3 regions of the Mesorhizobium sp. M1338 genome follow, and region 3 is predicted to be linked to each of the others. Evidence: predicted binding sites of a transcription regulator. Region 3 holds the regulator's gene; each other region holds the start of a gene.
What was found. Region 3 encodes PhoB, which activates phosphate uptake and scavenging genes when phosphate is short. Its sites were predicted from a motif close to TGTCATNNANCTGTCAT; they were not measured.
Positions count from the first base shown of each region.

Region 1: a site for PhoB is predicted at 2,228-2,244, ahead of NKH19_RS07280 (esterase-like activity of phytase family protein). Genes of this name have one in related genera too.
Region 2: a site for PhoB is predicted at 3,736-3,752, ahead of NKH19_RS26975 (RNA degradosome polyphosphate kinase). Genes of this name have one in related genera too.

Region 1 is NZ_JAMYLL010000005.1:60,376-66,445, forward strand. It holds gene NKH19_RS07260 (Gfo/Idh/MocA family protein) at 1-98, opposite strand, end outside; gene NKH19_RS07265 (LacI family DNA-binding transcriptional regulator) at 294-1,319, shown strand; gene NKH19_RS07270 (ferritin family protein) at 1,345-1,659, opposite strand; partial or broken gene NKH19_RS07275 (trimethylamine methyltransferase family protein) at 1,831-2,197, opposite strand; gene NKH19_RS07280 (esterase-like activity of phytase family protein) at 2,358-3,833, shown strand; gene NKH19_RS07285 (L,D-transpeptidase) at 3,890-4,678, opposite strand; gene NKH19_RS07290 (MATE family efflux transporter) at 4,849-6,070, shown strand, end outside.
Region 2 is NZ_JAMYLL010000045.1:36,743-42,812, reverse strand. It holds gene ppx (exopolyphosphatase) at 1-1,370, opposite strand, end outside; gene NKH19_RS26975 (RNA degradosome polyphosphate kinase) at 1,370-3,571, opposite strand; gene NKH19_RS26970 (zinc-finger domain-containing protein) at 3,816-4,061, shown strand; gene NKH19_RS26965 (FAD-dependent monooxygenase) at 4,081-5,322, shown strand; gene NKH19_RS26960 (TIGR02117 family protein) at 5,419-6,070, opposite strand, start outside.
Region 3 is NZ_JAMYLL010000003.1:30,949-37,018, reverse strand. It holds gene pstA (phosphate ABC transporter permease PstA) at 1-254, shown strand, start outside; gene pstB (phosphate ABC transporter ATP-binding protein PstB) at 251-1,054, shown strand; gene phoU (phosphate signaling complex protein PhoU) at 1,080-1,787, shown strand; gene phoB (phosphate regulon transcriptional regulator PhoB) at 1,807-2,496, shown strand; gene eglC (endo-1,3-1,4-beta-glycanase EglC) at 3,234-4,658, shown strand; gene NKH19_RS03945 (type I secretion system permease/ATPase) at 4,703-6,070, shown strand, end outside.

The sequences.
Region 1 (6,070 bases), on a different contig from region 3:
TCGACAAGGCCGACAATGGCAAGCCCGTTGATCTGCCGCACGGCATCGAGCCAGGCTTTGCTCATCGCTCCGCAGCCGACCAGGACGACATTGATCATCCAGCACTCCTCCCTCTCGGTCCCTCCAGACCGATCGTCACGGCATTCACGGCAAGGCCGTAAACGGTTTTCCGTAAACGTTTACGAGAACACACCCGAAGGCGTAGAATGTCAATTGGCCGCTCGCGAAAATCGTCTTGTCGCCTTGGCCTGGGCGGCTGCCGGTGCTAGCCAAGCAAGGGGGAGAACAGTCACTTGGCATCCAGCATTCACGACCTTGCCCGTCACCTGAACATTTCGATCGGCACGGTGTCGCGCGCCCTCAACGGCCGCGCCGATGTCAATGCCGACACGCGCCAACGCGTGCTCGAGGCAGCCAGGACGCTCAACTATTCGCCGAACCAGTCCGGCCGCAGTCTCAGGCAAGGCGCCACCCATTCGATCGCCTTCATGCTGCAGCCGCATCCAGGCGACCAGCAATATGGCGAGCCGTTCTTCATTCCGTTCCTGATCGGGCTGCAGGCCAGGCTCGCCGAAAGCGGACTCGACCTGATCGTGGTCATGGGTGCGCCCGGCGACTACCAGCAGGAGCGGCTGCGCCGTGTCGTCGAGACGCGCCGCGCCGATGCGGTGCTGCTGGCCTGGACCCGGCGCGAGGACGAGCGCATCGACTATCTCACCCAGACCGGTTTTCCGTTCGCCACGCTCGGGCGCAGCCGTTCCGGGGCCAAGTCCTACCCTTCCCTCGACCTCGATTTCGAAAAAGCCGGAGCCGATGCGGTCGACCGCCTCGTCGCGCGCGGCCACCGCCGCATCGCCGCCGTCCGCCCGTCGCTCGATCTCAACTTCGTCTACCTGTTCCTGGCCGGCTACCGCAAGGCCCTGCGGCGGCACGGCATCGAGGTCGACCCCGAGTTGATTGCGTCCGGCTTCATCAACGAGGCCGGCGGCTACGAGGTGACGCCGCGGGTGATGCGCTCGAAAGACCCGCCAACCGCCATCATCTTCAACAATGACGCGATGGCGCTTGGTGGCTGCAAGGCGCTGGCCGAGATGGGCATCAGGCCGGGTCACGACATGGCGGTGACCGTCATCGTCGACACACCGCTCTGCCGCTACTTCTCGCCGGCGCTGACCGCCTTCCGCCCGGCGCTGGAGCCGATGGGACAGCGGCTCGCCGAAATGCTGCTGGCGTCAATGCCGGCCTTCGCCGGCCCGGAAGGTCCGCGGGTCATGCGCGAGGTCTGGCCGCTGGAGCTGATCGCGCGCGACAGCGATTGATCGTGGGCGAGGCCGGCAAAGACGCTCAATCCACCTTCTCCTCGCCCTTCTCGCCGGCCTTGACGATGTCACCGGTGGTGAACAGGATTTCCTTCAGTTCCGCCCGCCAGTCCTCCTTCTGGCGCAGCAGGAATTCGAGATCCATGCCGAAATGCTTGAACTCCTCGCCTTGCGCGTTCTTCATGATGGCCCGCGCTTGCGCGTCTTTTTCCACCGACATGCGCTGTTCGTACCAGCTGATCGCTTCCGCCTCCTCGATCAGCGAGGTGATCATGCGGGCAAAGGTCCGCACCTCCTGCGTCAATTCTTCGGGCGGTTCGTGATACTGGTCGAATCCCATGTCGTCCTCCCACAATGGCTGGCAAATGCGACAAGGCACCGGCCGTAACCCTGAATGTCTTGGGACGCCGCTGGTTCCGCGGCGTGGCCGCAATTCGGCAGGAGCAAGAAATCAAACGCCCGTAGCGGCGCTGTCTCACGACACCGGCGCCGCTCCACCCTCCGCCGTTCGCGTGCCGAATGCCGGTGCACCCGACTTCATGTCGACATTGGAGGAGAAGGAGCCGTAGACGACCGGCGCACCGGGCCGCACGAGCTGCGCCAGCGTCAGCCCGGCCAGCGCTTCGGCATGCTGCAGCGTCAGCGCGCCGGCAACGGTAATCGGCGCCATGGCGCCCGCCAGGCAGAACGGCGTGATCACCGAGACTTGGCCCGCATGTGCAAAATCGATGATGCCTTGCGCCATCGGAATGTCGGCGCGGCGAGTTGGTGTTGATGACGGTGTAACAATGGGCGCCTGCCAGAAACTCCTCCTGCGACAAGCCGCGCGCCAGCTGCAGCATCTCGAAGCCGTCCTCGATTTGCGGTGTGCCGCGCGCGCGAACACGAACCTGGCATGCATCATGCGCTGTCACGCAAGCATCATGTTCGCGCCGTAGACCGCGCTTCGGGAGGTGCTAGCTGCATCATCGTTGTCGCACCTCTTCAGCTTTTCGTCCCGCGGCCGCTCCGGCACATCTGTCACAAAGAGGACTATCCATGAAACACCTGTACCGAACCGCGTCGCTCGGCATCGCGCTGGCCTTGTTCACCGCCTTGACGCCGGCGCTCGCCGACAGCACCGCGACGATCGGCGGCCTCGTCAACAAGGGACTGGTCGGCGTCGGCCGCATCCCGGCCGCTCTGCGTGACAAGTTCGGCGAGACGTTCGGCTCGGGCTCCGGCATGTCGATCGACACCGCCAGCTGGACGCATGACGCGAGCGGCTACAAGGGTTCGCTCTGGCTGCTTCCGGACCGAGGCTACAATGTCGTCGGCACCACCGACTACCGGCCGCGCCTCAACACGATCGGCATCGAGTTTACCCCGGTCACACCAGGTGCGGCACCCGCCGCCGGCCAGGAGCAGACGGGCATCACGGCGACGCTTATCGAGACCATGCTTCTCACCGACGACAAGGGCGCCGATGCCACCGGCCTCGATCCGCTCAACGGCGTGCGCGCGGCAAGCGGCGACATGCCGATCCTGCCCGAAGCCAACGGCAAGCTGGCGCTCGACAACGAGGCGATCGCGCGCCTGCCCGACGGCACCATGTTCATCTCCGACGAATACGGCCCCAACATCTACCGCTTCTCCGCCGACGGACATCTGTTGTCGGCGACCCAGCCGCCGGCGGCGCTGGTGCCGATGCGCCGCGGCGCGCCGAACTTCGCCTCGGACAATCCCGGCCCGGGTGCCGCCGAGCCCGATCCGAAGGATCCCGATAGCGGCCGCCAGAACAACCAGGGCCTCGAAGGCATGGCGATGACGCCCGACGGCAAGTTCCTGATCGCCGTGCTGCAGTCGGCACCCAGGCAGGATGGCGGCGATTCGCCCGCGACGCGCCAGAACACCAGGGCGCTGGTCTATGACGCATCCGACCGCGCCCATCTCAAGCTGGCGCATGAGTATGTCGTGCCGCTGCCGGTGTTCACGGATGCCAAGGGCAAGACCAAGATCGCCGCGCAAAGCGAGATCGTGGCGTTGTCGGATCAGACGTTCCTGATGCTGGCGCGCGACAGCGGCAACGGCCAGGGCGTGAAGGGCGACACCTCGCTGGTGCGCCAGATCTTCGTCGTCGACGTCTCGGCCGCGACGGACATCGCCGGCGGCGCGTTCGATGCCGCCGGCAAGCCGCTGGCGCCCAAGGGCGTGCTCGACCCATCGGTGACGCCGGCCAAGCTGACGCCGTTCATCGACATCAACGACAATGCCGAGCTCGGCCGCTTCGGCCTGCACAACGGCGCGCCGAACGACAGGAACAACCTGTCGGAGAAGTGGGAGGCGATGTCGCTCGCCAGCGTGCTCGATCCGAAGCTGCCCGACGACTATTTCCTGTTCGTCGCCAACGATAACGACTTCCTCGCCCAGGACGGCTTCCAGGTCGGCGCGCCCTACAAGGCCGACGACGGCGCCGATGTCGACACCATGTTCCTGGTCTACCAGGTCACGCTGCCGGGCCTGGCCAAGAAGTAACGACCACTGCCCAGGCGGGCGCGCCGAGCGCGTCCGCCTGAGCAGATCGTGAAGGCTTAGTTCAGCATCTCCGCATCCCTTGGCACGCCGGCATCGATCGGCTCGGCAGTCCTGTTCGACACGGCGGTGATCTTGCCGGCGGCCGACAGATTGGGGCGCACGAAGACCGGCGCGACGCCGTTGACCCGGCTGTAGAGGTCGATGATGTCCTGGTTCATGAAGCGCACACAGCCCGACGATGCGTTCTTGCCGATGGAATCCCACTCCGACGTGCCGTGCAGCCGGTACATCGTGTCCTTGCCGTCGCGGAAGAGATACAGCGCGCGGGCGCCAAGCGGGCTCTGCGGGCCGGGCGGCATGCCGTCCTTGTATTTCGCCAGTTCCGGCCGGCGCTGGATCATTTCCGGCGGCGGTGTCCAGACCGGCCATTTCTTCCTCGCCTGAACCACCGCGCTGCCGGTCCATCCGAAACCGGCCTTGCCGAGGCTGACGCCGTAGCGGATAGCCTTGCCGCCATCGCCCACCAGATAGAGGAAGTGCTCGGACGTATCGACGACGATCGTGCCGGGTTTCTCTCCGGTCGGGTCGGACACGATCTGGCGCACGAATTTCGGATCGAGCTTGGCCACCGGGATTGCCGGCAATTGATAGCCCTCGTCGGTGCGCGCCGCATACATGCTTGCGGCATCGCCGAAAGCCGGATCGCTTGGGGGTGCCGCCACCGGCGGCGGCGCCACGTCCGTCGTGGTGCACGCCGAAAGCGCAATCGAGGCCGCGCCCAAGGCGGATGCACCGAGAAACGCGCGCCGGCTCAGGCGCTCGGAAAACAGCGGAATATCGGACATGAACCCCCCGGTCTATCCAAGATCTAGTAGGAATGCGGCCCCACGCATCAAGGATCAATATCCCATTCCTGAAGTTTTGAGAACATGATTAGATCAAGGCAGACCTGTCCCGTGGAATCGGCGATCATCGTGGACCGGACTTGAGACAAACCTTCGCCGAGTTGCCAGCCATGGACGAAAAAATGCCCTCGCGCCGCCGCACCGGCGACCTGACCAGCGGGCCGATTCCGCGCACGCTTCTGCTGTTCGCACTGTCGGTGCTCGGCTCCAACGTGCTGCAGTCGCTCAACGGGTCGATCAACGCGGTCTGGGTTGGCCGTTTCCTCGGCGAATCGGCACTGACCGCCACCTCCAACGCCAACCTCGTCCTGTTCCTGATCCTCGGCACGGTGTTCGGCATCGGCATGGCGGCGACCATCCTGGTGGCCCAGTCGGTCGGAGCCCGCGACCTGCCGGAGGCGCGCCGCATCGTCGGCACAAGCGCCACCTTCTTCTTCCTCGTCTCGGTGGTGTTCGCGGTCTGCGGCTGGATCTGGGTCGACGCCATCCTGGGCGCGCTGGGCACGCCGGCCGACGCCCTGCCGCTGGCCCGCTCCTACCTGCGCATCATCTTCATCGCCGTGCCGATGATGAACCTTCTGTCCTTCGTCATGACCGTGCTGCGCGGTGCCGGCGATTCACGCACGCCCTTCTTCTTCATGGCGCTGGCCGTCGTCCTCGACATCGTCCTCAACCCGCTGCTCATCCGCGGCATCGGGCCGTTTCCCGAACTCGGCATCGCCGGCTCCGCTACGTCCACGCTGATCGGCCAGACCGTGAGCGTGATCGCCATCCTCATCGTGCTCTATATGCGCAAGCATCCGCTGCGGCTGGCCGGCGCCGATCTCGCTTTGCTGCGGCCCGACCCCTCCTTGCTGCGCATCGTCGTCTTCAAGGGCGTGCCGATGGGGTTGCAGATGATCGTCATCTCGGCAGCAGCACTGACGGTGATGGGCATGGTCAATTCCTACGGTTCGCAAGTCGCCGCCGCCTACGGCATCGCCGCGCAGCTATGGACCTACATCCAGATGCCGGCGCTCGCCATCGGCGCCGCGGTTTCCTCGATGGCGGCGCAGAATGTCGGCGCCGGGCGCTGGGATCGGATCGGCCGCATCGCGGCGTCCGGGGTCGGATTCAACATGGTCCTGACGGGCGCACTGGTTGCCATGCTTTCCGTTTTCGACCGCCCCGTGCTGAGCCTGTTCCTGAGCGGCGATAGTGCCGCGATCGACATCGCTATCCACGTCAACACCATCGCGTCGTGGTCGTTCATCCTGTTCGGTATCACCATCGTGCTGTTTGCCACGGTGCGCGCCACGGGCGCCGTGATGCCGCCGCTGGTCATCCTGGTGA
Region 2 (6,070 bases), on a different contig from region 3:
AGCCTGGGCATGATGCCCGGCATCGCCGCCGTCAGCAGGTAGACGACGCGCATCATCGCCGCGAGCACGCGGGCGCGCTCCAGATAACGCGGCGGAGCCAGCGCCTTGATTTCGGGTGCGATGGCTTCGTTGAAGATGCCGTCGTGACGGTAGGCGTTGGCCATTGCCAGGAAGGCGCGACCGGGATGGTCGACGCCGAAGAAGGACGCGTGGGCAATAATGTTGAGCGATTGCTTGCCGCGATATTCTGGATGCGCGCGCCAGCCGATGTCGGCAAGCAATGCGGCCGCGTGGCGGTAGCGCGCCTCGTCCTCGGTCTCGTCGATGCCGAAGGCGGCAAAGGTCCTGGCGGTCCAGTCGACAAGTTCATGCGCATGGGTGACGGAGCGGGAGCGCAGCCGGGCGAGTTCCTCCGAGGCCGAAATCAATGGATCCGCCTTCTGTTCGGCCTCGTCGAGCAGCGAATAGAGAAAGCCTTCGCGCACGCCGAGCGCCGAGACGATGATCTTCGACGGCTGCATCGCCGCCATGATCTCCTGCAGCACGATGGCGCCGTAGGGCAGCAGCGAACGGCGGTTCTTGGAAACGCCCTCGATCCCCTTGACCTTCTCGATCTCGGCCTTGGCCACCTGCTTGAGGAAATTCGCCGCGCTTTCGGCCGATATCTCGTAGTGGTGCATGACGCCAAGCGGATAATTGGTCATTTCCATGTGCAGGCGGGCGAGATTTCGCCAGGTGCCGCCGACGGCGTAGAAGGGCCTGCCCTGCCCGCCTTTCAAGAGCTTAGCCTTCGCGAGTTCGTCACGCGCGATCTTCGCCGCCTGGGTCAGCGAGTTCTTCGCCATGTCCTGCAGGCGCAGGCCGCCCAGCGGCAGCGTTATGCCGTCACCGATTGCTTCGCCGTTGACATCGACCAGTTCGAGGCTGCCGCCGCCCAGATCGCCGGCGATGCCATTGGCTGGATGGAAGCCGGAAATAACGCCAAGCGCCGAATAATAGGCTTCCTGACGGCCGCTGATCACACGGATCTCGGTCTTGAGGACATCTTCGGCGCGGTGGATGAAATCGGGACCGTTGATAGCCTCGCGGGCGGCGGCGGTGGCCAGCACATACATCTGTTCGGCGCCGGCCTGGTTGGAGAGCGCGCGAAAGCGGCGGAACTCTTCCATCGAACGCGTCACCGCCTCGGGGTCGAGCTTGCCGGTCGAAACGATGCCTCGACCGAGACCGGCCAGCATCTTTTCGTTGAACAGCATGGTCGGCGAGCGCGACAGCCCCTCATAAACGACCAGACGGATCGAATTCGATCCGATGTCGATGATGGACAGCGGTCGACGGTCCTGCAACCGGCCTTGGGAATTAGACAGCATCAGCCGGACGCTGCGGCGTTCTTCTTGCGTCGCTTGAACTGCGCGATGCGCTTGGGCGCGTGCGACTTCAGCGCGTCACCCCGTCCCGACAGGCTCGGATTGGTCATGAAATATTCCTGCGCGTTGAACGGTTCCTCGCCCTCCTCCAGCACCACGCGCCGGGAGGTTCCATCAGCCAATACGTCGAAACTTTGCTGATTGTCCATGATGTTGCCAAGCATGATCTGGCCGAGGATCTGTTCATGCACAGTTGGATTGGTGATCGGCACCATGGTCTCGACACGGCGGTCGAGATTGCGCGGCATGAGGTCCGCCGAGGAGATGTAGATGATCGCCCCGTCCGATGGCAGGCCGTGACCGTTGCCGAAGCAATAGATGCGGCTGTGCTCGAGAAACCGCCCGACGATCGATTTTACACGAATGTTTTCCGAAAGGCCCGGAACCTGGGGCCGCAGGCAGCAGATGCCGCGCACGACAAGGTCGATCTCGACGCCGGCGCGGCTGGCATCATAGAGTGAGTCGATGACGATCGGGTCGACGAGCGCGTTCATCTTCATCCAGATGCGCGCAGGCTTGCCGTCCACGGCATAGGCAATCTCATCGGCAATGTGCTTCAGGATGCGGCTCCTCAGTGTGAACGGCGAGATCGCCAGACGCATTTCATCCGTCGGCTCAGCATAGCCGGTGATGAAATTGAAGAGCTGGGCGACGTCGCGTGCAATCGTCGGATCGGTGGTGAAGAAGGACAGGTCGGTGTAGATGCGCGCGGTGACCGGATGGTAGTTGCCGGTGCCGAGGTGCACGTAGTTGCGCAATTTGCCGTCCTCGCGCCGCACCACCAGCGACATCTTCGCATGCGTCTTCAGTTCGAGAAACCCGAACACGACCTGCACGCCGGCACGCTCCAGGTCGCGCGCCCAGCGGATGTTGGCTTCCTCGTCGAAGCGCGCCTTGAGCTCGACCAGCGCCGTGACCGATTTGCCGGCCTCGGCCGCATCGACCAGCGCGCGCACGATCGGGCTGTCATTGGAGGTGCGGTAAAGCGTCTGCTTGATCGCCACCACTTCCGGGTCGGCCATCGCCTGGCGCAGGAACTGCACCACCACATCGAAGGATTCATAGGGATGATGGACCACGATGTCCTTCTCGCGGATGGCGGCGAAACAGTCGCCGCCATGCTCGCGAATGCGTTCGGGAAAGCGCGGATTGTAGGGCGTGAATTTGAGATCGTCGCGGGGAACGGCGACGATTTCGGAGATCTGGCTGAGCGCCAGTGGACCGGTGAGCACGCTGATGCGGCTCGACGAGACACCAAGCTCGCCGGCGACGAAATCGCGCAGTTCGCCAGGCATCAGCCTGTCGAATTCGATGCGGATGACCGAGCCGCGGCGGCGCCGCTTCAGCGCCGTCTCGAACAGGCGCACGAGATCTTCCGACTCCTCCTCGACCTCGATATCGCTGTCGCGGATGATGCGGAACGTGCCTGAGCCCTTGACCTCATAGCCAGGGAAGAGCTTGCCGATGTACAGGCCGACCGCCTCTTCCAGCGGGATGAAGCGGACATGGCGTTTGCGGTCCGGCAGACGGATGAAGCGCTTGAGCGCCACCGGCAGGCGCAGCAGCGCGCTCATCTCTTCCCCATTCTTGCGATGACGCAATTGCAGCGCCATCGAGAAGCCGAGATTGGGGATGAACGGGAACGGGTGCGCCGGGTCGATCGACAGCGGGGTCAGCACCGGAAACACCTGCTCCTGGAAATGGTCTTCCAGCCAGATTTTCTCGTCCTTGGTGAGCGCGTCGCGGGTGATGGTCTCGATGCCCTCCTTGTTGAGCAGCACGGTGAGCGCTGACAGGCTCTTCTGCTGGTCTTCCTGCAGCCGCTCGACCTCACGCAGCAGCTGTTCCAGCTGCTGTTCGGGAGTGCGCCCGTCAGGGCTTTTCAGCACGATGCCTTCGCGCACCTGGCCGGCGAGGCCGGCGACGCGCACCATGAAGAACTCGTCGAGGTTCGCTGCCGAGATCGACAGGAAGCGGACACGCTCCAGCAGCGGATGATTGAGGTTCAGCGATTCCTCGAGAACGCGCCGGTTGAACTGCAGCCAGGAAAACTCGCGATTGACGAAACGATCGGGATTGCCGCCTTCCGGACTTGCCGCCTCGACGTTGGTGAATTCGCTCTGCACCGGCTTCAGTTCGTTCATATTCCCGCTCTTCCACACCGTCTGCCGCCAGAGTGCCGCGCGTCGTTCAGGACGCGCAAAGGACGCTCTGCCACTCCAAGGCCACGCATGATCCGTTCCGAAAACCGAAGTCGGTTTTCCGGGCCATGCGTTAACCGGCTTAACTTATCCTCTGACAGGCTTTTGCGACAGTTTCATTTCATCGAACTTGCCAAGAGGCCTGTTATGATCCAGATGCAGAAGAGACTGCGTTAAGGAGACGACGATGGCAGGCGGTTCCATTCCCCATTTCCAGAACGATGCGGGCTACCCGGCTATCGACATCGGCGTCAAGGAATTCATGTGCACGGGCGCCAACCCGCCATTCGATCACCCGCACGTGTTTCTCGATATGGGCGACGACAATGAAAAAGTTTGCCCCTATTGCTCGACGCTCTACCGCTATTCGCCCAAGCTGAAGGCGACGGAAACGCTGCCGGCCGGCTGCATCTTTATCGACCAGGCTGCCTGATTTTTTCGCGACAAGCTCGATGAACGACATACGTTCCCGGCAGGTCCTCATCGCCGGGGCGGGTGTCGCCGGGTTGACCGCAGCGCTTGCTTTCGCCAAACGCGGCTATTCCGTGCAGGTGTTCGAACAGGCGCAGCGCCTGGAAGCGGTCGGCGCGGGCCTCCAGCTTTCTCCCAACGCGACGCGCATCCTTCGCCAGCTTGGCGTGCTCGACCGTCTGCTGCCGGCAGCAGTGCGGCCCGAGGCCGTAGTGCTGAAGGACGCCGCGACCCTCCGTGAACTGGCACGCGTGCCGCTCGGACAAGCCGCCGAGGCCCGCTGGCAAGCACCCTATCTCGTCGCCCACAGGGCCGATCTGCAGAGTGCACTGATGGCGCGTGCCAACGAGATCGCCGAGATCGAGATCGTCACTGGCGCCCGCATCGACAGCGTTGCCACCGGCACCCATGGCATCACCGCGACGGCCGAGATCGACGGCAAGACCATCACGGCCGAGGGGTTCCTGCTGGTCGGCGCCGATGGCGTCTGGTCATCGGTTCGCGGGCTTGTCGATTCGGCCAAGGGGTCGGCCTCGCCAAGAAGCCGCTTTTCCGGCGAACTGGCCTGGCGCACGACCATTGCCGCGCAGAGTGCCGCAGGGCAGGCTTTCGCGGCGATCGGCGCTCCGGACTGCGTCACCACCTTCCTGCACCCGGGCTTCCATATGGTCGCCTATCCCGTCAGCAAGGGTGACGCATTCAATCTCGTCGCCTTCACCAAGGGCGAGCGCATTGCCGAAGGCTGGTCCGGCCATGCCGATCCCGGCATCCTCGCAGGCGCGGTGCGCGGCGCCGCGCCTGGCCTTGCAAGACTGGTGGAAGTGGCCGGCCCGTGGCTGACCTGGCCGCTCCATACGGTCGACCAGAAGCGACCCTGGACAACTCCGGACGGCATCGCGCTGATCGGCGACGCCGCACATGCGATGACGCCGTTCGCGGCGCAAGGCGCGGCCATGGCGATCGAGGATGCGGCGACACTTGCCGCTATCATTGCCGACTCCCCTGCCCATCCGGCACGAAGCCTGCAAATCTGGGAGAACCTGCGGCGGCCGCGTGTCGCCAGGGTCGCTCGCCGCGGCGCTATCAACCGCCTTGCCTGGCATGCCGTGGGTCCAGTGGCTGTCGCGCGAAATCTGTTCCTGAAAATGCGCTCGCCGGAAAAGCTCGCGGCGGATTTGGACTGGCTCTATGGCTGGCAGTCGCAGAAGATCATTCGACGCTGAACGTGCCGGGACCGCTAGCTAAAAGCACCAATCGGTTGGCAGGACAGAGGGGGGTGTGAAGGAACGCGACGCTTGCCAATTCGCGGAATGCCCCCGCTAATTATACAGCCGCATCGACAGGCCAAGCGATACAGGCAGCGGATTCCACCAGCCGGTGCGCAGGCCGGCGGTGCGCAAGGCGGCCGCCGTCCAGGTGTTGCAGCCGACCAGTGCATTGAAATGGCCGTTGGCTTCGTAAAAGCCGTCGAACCTGGAATAGGCCGCGTCCGAAACAAGGATCGGACCCTTCGGCCCCCGCTGGAAACTCGCACCGATGAAATCGAGCAGCGACGCGAACCGATCCTCGCCGATATCGAAGCCGGCAATGCCGGGATGACCTTCGTCGATGTCGCCGGAGACATCGACATGCATGACCGACGCATCGAGGGTCAGTGCCTTCATCACCGGCACTGCCTTCAACTCAGACCATGTCGGCGTCTCCAGATAGAAGGCGCGGCCGCCCCAGCCGAAGACGATGTAGCGGACCTCAGGGGCATCCGCCGGTATGCCGGCGTCGGCCAGGAAATGGAAACGCTGGCGCACGGCATCGTTGACCGGAATGGCAATGTCCGTGTGGATCGGGTTCTTCAGCACCAGGATGCGGTGCGTGTTGGCGGGTGCTGCCGCGACGGCCGGCCGCCACAGCGGGCGCGGCACGAGAGCGCCCATCGTCACAGCGAGCGCAATGACGATCAACAGAAGACCTAGA
Region 3 (6,070 bases):
GCATATTGCTGTCGATCGCCCGTATCTCCGGCGAGACGGCACCACTGCTCTTCACGGCGCTCAACAACCAGTTCTGGTCGAGCAATCTCAACGCGCCGATGGCCAGCTTGCCTGTCACCATCTTCCAGTTCGCTCTCAGCCCTTACGAGGAATGGCAGCAACTGGCCTGGACCGGCGCACTTATCATCACATTGACGGTTCTCGCGCTCAGCATCGTTGCGCGCAGCCTGACCGGACGCAGAGAGGACAAATGAGCCAGATGTTGTCTCCAGACATGACGATCGCCGCCGAGGCCACCGCCAAGGCCAAGATCGAGGTCAAGAACCTCAACTTCTACTACGGCCAATCGAAGGCGCTGAAGGACATCACGCTGTCCTTGCCGGAGCGCAGCGTCACCGCCTTCATCGGGCCTTCGGGCTGCGGGAAGTCGACGCTGCTGCGCGTCTTCAACCGCATCTATGAGCTTTATCCCAGGCAGACGGCCGACGGTCAGGTGCTGCTCGACGGCCAGAACGTTCTTGACCGCTCGCAGGACCTCAACCTGCTGCGCACCAAGATCGGCATGGTGTTCCAGAAGCCGACGCCATTTCCGATGTCGATCTATGAAAACATCGCTTTCGGCATCAGGCTCTACGAGAAGCTGAGCAAATCCGAGATGGACGGCCGCGTCGAGCAGGCGCTGAAGCGCGCGGCACTCTGGACCGAGGTCAAGGACAAGCTCGACGCCAGCGGCCTCAGCCTCTCAGGCGGCCAGCAGCAGCGGCTCTGCATCGCCCGTACCGTGGCGGTGAAGCCGGAAGTCATCCTGCTCGACGAGCCCGCCTCGGCGCTCGATCCGCTGTCGACCGCCAAGATCGAGGAGCTGATCGACGAGTTGCAAGCCGACTACACGATCGTCATCGTCACCCACAACATGCAGCAGGCGGCGCGCGTGTCGAAGCAGACGGCCTTCATGTATCTGGGCGAGCTGGTCGAGTTCGACCGCACCGAGAAGATCTTCACGTCGCCCCGCGAGAAGCGCACGCAGGACTACATCACCGGCCGCTTCGGCTGAGCTCAGGCATACGAGGAACAGGATCATGAGCGAACACACAGTCGCTTCTTTCGACGAGGATCTCGGTCAGATCAGCAAGCTCATCAGCGACATGGGCGATCTCGCCAGCTCGATGGTCGGCGGTGCGACCAAGGCGCTGTTGAATTCCGACAACGCCTTGGCACAGCGCGTCGTCTCCGACGACGCGATCATGGACGCGCGCCAGCGGGAGCTCGACGACCGCGCCATCACGCTGATCGCCAAGCGGCAGCCGATGGCCGACGATCTGCGCCATGTCGTCGGTTCGATCCGCATGGCCGGCGATCTCGAACGCATCGGCGACCTTGCCAAGAACATCGCCAAGCGCGTCGGCACTGTCGGCCTCAGCGTTACGCCGCGCGACCTTTCGCACTCGATCGATGGAATGGCACAACTGGTGCTGATCCAGGTGCAGGGCGTCATCGAGGAATATGCGGCGCGTGACGCCGCCGCGCTGGCGAAACTGCGTGCCGACGACGAACGCATCGACGTCAAATACACCTCCGTGTTCCGCGAACTTCTCACCTATATGATGGAAGACCCGCGCAACATCACCGCGTGCACGCATCTTTTGTTCTGCGCCAAGAATCTCGAGCGCATCGGCGACCACGTCACCAACATCGCGGAAAATGCCTATTATGTTTTGACCGGCACGCAGCTGCCGGCCAATCGTCCGAAGCAGGACGAGACGACAATGTCCGCGCCGGCGGCATGACGACAGGGGTGACCAGCCGATGATCGCGCCACGCATCATGGTGGTGGAGGACGAGGAGCCGCTAGGCGTGCTGCTCCGTTATAATCTGGAGTCCGAGGGCTATCAGGTCGAGGTGGTGACGCGCGGCGACGAGGCCGAGATCCGGCTGCAGGAGAACGTGCCTGACCTTCTGGTGCTCGACTGGATGGTGCCGGCGGTTTCCGGCATCGAACTCTGCCGACGCCTGCGAATGCGCCCCGAGACCGAGCGGCTGCCGATCATCATGCTGACCGCGCGCGGCGAGGAGAGCGACCGCGTGCGCGGCCTCTCGACCGGCGCCGACGACTATCTGGTCAAGCCTTTCTCGACGCCGGAGTTCATGGCCAGGGTCAAGGCGCTGCTGCGCCGTGCCAAGCCGGAAGTGCTGTCCAGCGTGCTGAAGGTCGGCGACATCGTGCTCGATCGAGAATCGCATCGGGTCTATCGCAAGAAGAGCGAGATCCGGCTCGGGCCGACCGAATTCCGCCTGCTCGAATTCATGATGCGCCATCCCGGCCGCGTGTTCTCGCGCAGCCAGCTGCTCGACAATGTCTGGGGTGAGACGATCTACATCGACGAACGCACGGTGGACGTGCATGTCGGCCGGCTGCGCAAGGCGGTCAACAACGGCCGCATGCCCGACGTCATCCGCACCATTCGAGGTGCAGGCTACGCGATCAGGGAAGATTAATTCCCATCCCATCCCGATAAATCGGAACCCAGGTTCAAGCTCGGTCAGCAGGCGGTCGCCAACGGCCGCGAAGGGTGGAATGTTGCATTCGTCTCATCGGTGGAGAACGAGCATGTGGCGCCCAGGAGCGGTCATCCCATCAGTTTTCGAATGACCGCATTTGGGCCAAGGCGACAGGCGGCTTCTGGCATCCAAAAAGCGATGGCGGACATTCAAGCAGGCGGGATTGAAATCTTTAACCGACCCTTCGCGGTCGTTGCCCGGTCGCAGCGAAACGTCCGCAGCGGAGTGAGCCATGCTGGAATTGATTGTGCGTGGCTAACTGGTCGGTCACTTCACAACTCGATTGCTCTGCGATCTCTCAAACTGCTGTTGTGTCCGGCTGGCCGCGGGAAGAACGGTTCGCGATTAGTCGGTCATAATCGCCATTTTGCCCGTAAAACTCTGCCCTCCAAATCGTGCTCCTTCTAGCGAGGATTGAACTAATGCATTTATCTATATCCGTCAAAGCACGCGACTTTCACATAAATATAGAATTTTATTAAAATTATATTTTTGACGGAGGACGGATTCCTTCTCTTTATTCAGTGTATGTGCGCCGAATGGTCAATATTATCTCGGATCGGATGACGATTCCCTGGAACTATTTCATCCGTTGCAACGTTGCTTGGGAAGCAGTCGCTGGGACTCGTATCGAATGATTTCACCAGGTCGGATACCATGAGGAAGGATTTCTGATGAGCACCGTCGTAAACGCCAAAGGCATCCCTCTTCCCTACACCGGCGCTTCCACTCATTGGTTCTCGGCCACTGGGTCTGGACCGGAACTGCATGGCACCTCCGGCAACGACTCCTTCTGGGGAGACACCGGCGTCAAGGTCACGATCTACGGTGGCGCCGGCGACGACTACTATCACCTCTATTCCACCAACAATAAGGTGGTCGAGGATCCTGGGGCAGGAATCGACACGATCGACACATGGATGAGCTACAAGCTCCCCGACAATTTCGAGAACCTCGTCGTTACCGGCGCCAATCGATATGCGTTCGGAAATGCGTTGGACAACATCATCAAGGGCGGGTCGGGTCATCAGACGCTGGATGGCGGCAAGGGCGACGATGTCCTGATCGGCGGAGACGGCGCCGACACTTTCGCCATCTCTAAAGGAAATGGAAGTGATCTTATCTTCGATTTCGGTGCGACTGATACGGTCCGCCTTAACGGCTATGACTTCACTTCGTTCGATGCCGTCCGTTCACAGATGGTTCAGGTGGAATCAAACGTGATGCTGAACCTCGGATCCGACGAGATCCTGGTGTTCAAGAATACGACCATCGACAAGTTGCAGCCCACCCAGTTCGAGCTGCCGATAGACAAGTCCGGAATGACGCTGTCCTTCTCCGACGAATTTAACACGCTGAGCCTTCGGAACGGACAGGACGGCACCTGGAATTCCAATTTCTGGTGGGGAGCGCCGAACGGCAGCACATTGAGCAGCAATGGCGAGTTGCAATGGTATGTCGACGCCAATTATGGCCCGACGAGTTCCGTCCACCCGTTCAGCGTTGAAAACGGCGTCCTCACCATCACCGCGGCGCAGGCGCCGGAGGACATCAAGCCTCTGATCAACAATTACGAATACACCTCGGGGATCCTGACGACGCACGACACCTTCGCGCAAGCCTATGGCTATTTCGAAATGCGGGCGGACCTGCCCGAAACAGCCGGAGCATGGCCGGCCTTCTGGCTGCTTCCGGAAGACGGATCGTGGCCGCCGGAGCTGGACGTTGTCGAAACGCGCGGCCAGGACCTGAACACGCTCTACATGACGGCGCATACCAATGAGACGGGAGCGCACACGAAGGTTTCGTCCACGGTGAACGTTGCGGACACCGACGGTTTCCACACCTATGGCCTGCTCTGGACGAAGGATGAGCTTGTCTGGACCTACGATGGTGTAAAGGTCGCCCAAGCGGCAACGCCGTCCGACATGCACGACCCCATGTACATATTGGCAAATCTCGCGGTGGGCGGCATTGCCGGCCAGCCTCCTGACCATCTGGCGACGCCGGCGGAGATGAAAATCGACTACATCCGCGCCTATACGCTGGACGACCTGCAGCACCACCCCTTGGACATCGCGGCCGACCATTCGGTCTAAGCGACGCCCTCACGTTGGGGCCATGAGCCGTTGGGAGCGCGGGAATGATTGCACAGTCTGGTCTGCGGGCAGTCTTGAGGCGCGCCATCGTAGATGTCGGTGTTTTCTCGTTCCTCATCAACATCCTGCTATTGGTGATCCCCCTCTATCTCTTGCAGGTCTATGACCGCGTCCTGCTGTCCTCCAGCGTCGAGACGCTTCTCTACCTCTCTGCTATCGCGGTTCTCGCGCTCGCCTTTCTCGGTCTCCTCGATACGATCCGCTCCGTCTACACGCAGCGCGTTGCAGCCACGGTCGACAACAGATTGGGCGCGAGGACATTCGCCGTCTCGCTTGAGGCTAAGTACGCCGGCGGCGCAGCTCTGTCTCCACTGCGCGACCTTGCCTCGGTATGCGCCTTCATCAGGTCACGCGGCGCGGCGGTCTTGTTCGACCTGCCGTTCGCTCCGTTCTTCCTCGCCCTGCTGTACCTCATCCATCCTTTTCTATTTTGGCTTACGCTGACAGGAGTTGCGCTGTTGCTTGCGCTGGTCGTGGCAAATCAGCTTGCCGTCGGCAGGAACGACGCTTTGTCCGCGGAACGTTCGGCTGTCGCCAGCCTGTCGGAGCAGGCCTTTGCCCGCAGCGCGGAGACGCTGCTCGCCATGGGCATGGTCCAAAACGCCGCGCGCGTCTGGGGTAGGCACGTGGCGGAGGCGCTAATTCTTCATGACCGTTCGTCCATGGCCAACGCGATTTTCAGCGGAACGTCGCGAGCCGTACGCATGATGCTTCAGCTGGCGATACTGGGTGTCGGAGCATGGCTCGTGCTGCAAGGGAAGATGACGGCCGGGATGATCTTCGCGTCTTCCCTGGTGTCGTCCCGCGCGCTGCAGCCGCTCGACCAACTGATCGGTTCATGGCGCCAGATCGTCGACGCCAGACGATCGTGGAAGCGGTTGGACAAGGCGCTTTCCGCCCATTCGGCACAAACGCAAAAACTGATACTGCCGGATCCGTCGGGCGAAATCGTCGTGCAGGACCTGATCTTTGTCGCGCCGAACGCCACGCCCGGCACCGAACCCATCATCAAGAGACTGAACTTCCACATCGGCGCCGGCGAAGCGGTTGCGATAATAGGTCCAAGCGGAGCCGGCAAGTCCACCCTGGCGAGATTGCTTGTCGGTGCGATCCAAGCGACCAGCGGCTGCGTCAGGATCAACGGCGCTGACCTCAGAACCTGGAACGAGAAGCAGCTTGGCCGTCATATCGGATATCTCGCTCAGGAGGTGGAACTCTTTCCCGGATCGATCGCGGAAAATGTCGCCCGCTTTGAACCCGATGCAAGTGACACCTCGATCGTCGAAGCGGCAAAGAATGCCCAGGCGCATGAGCTGATATTGGAGCAGCGAGACGGCTATCAGACCAGAATA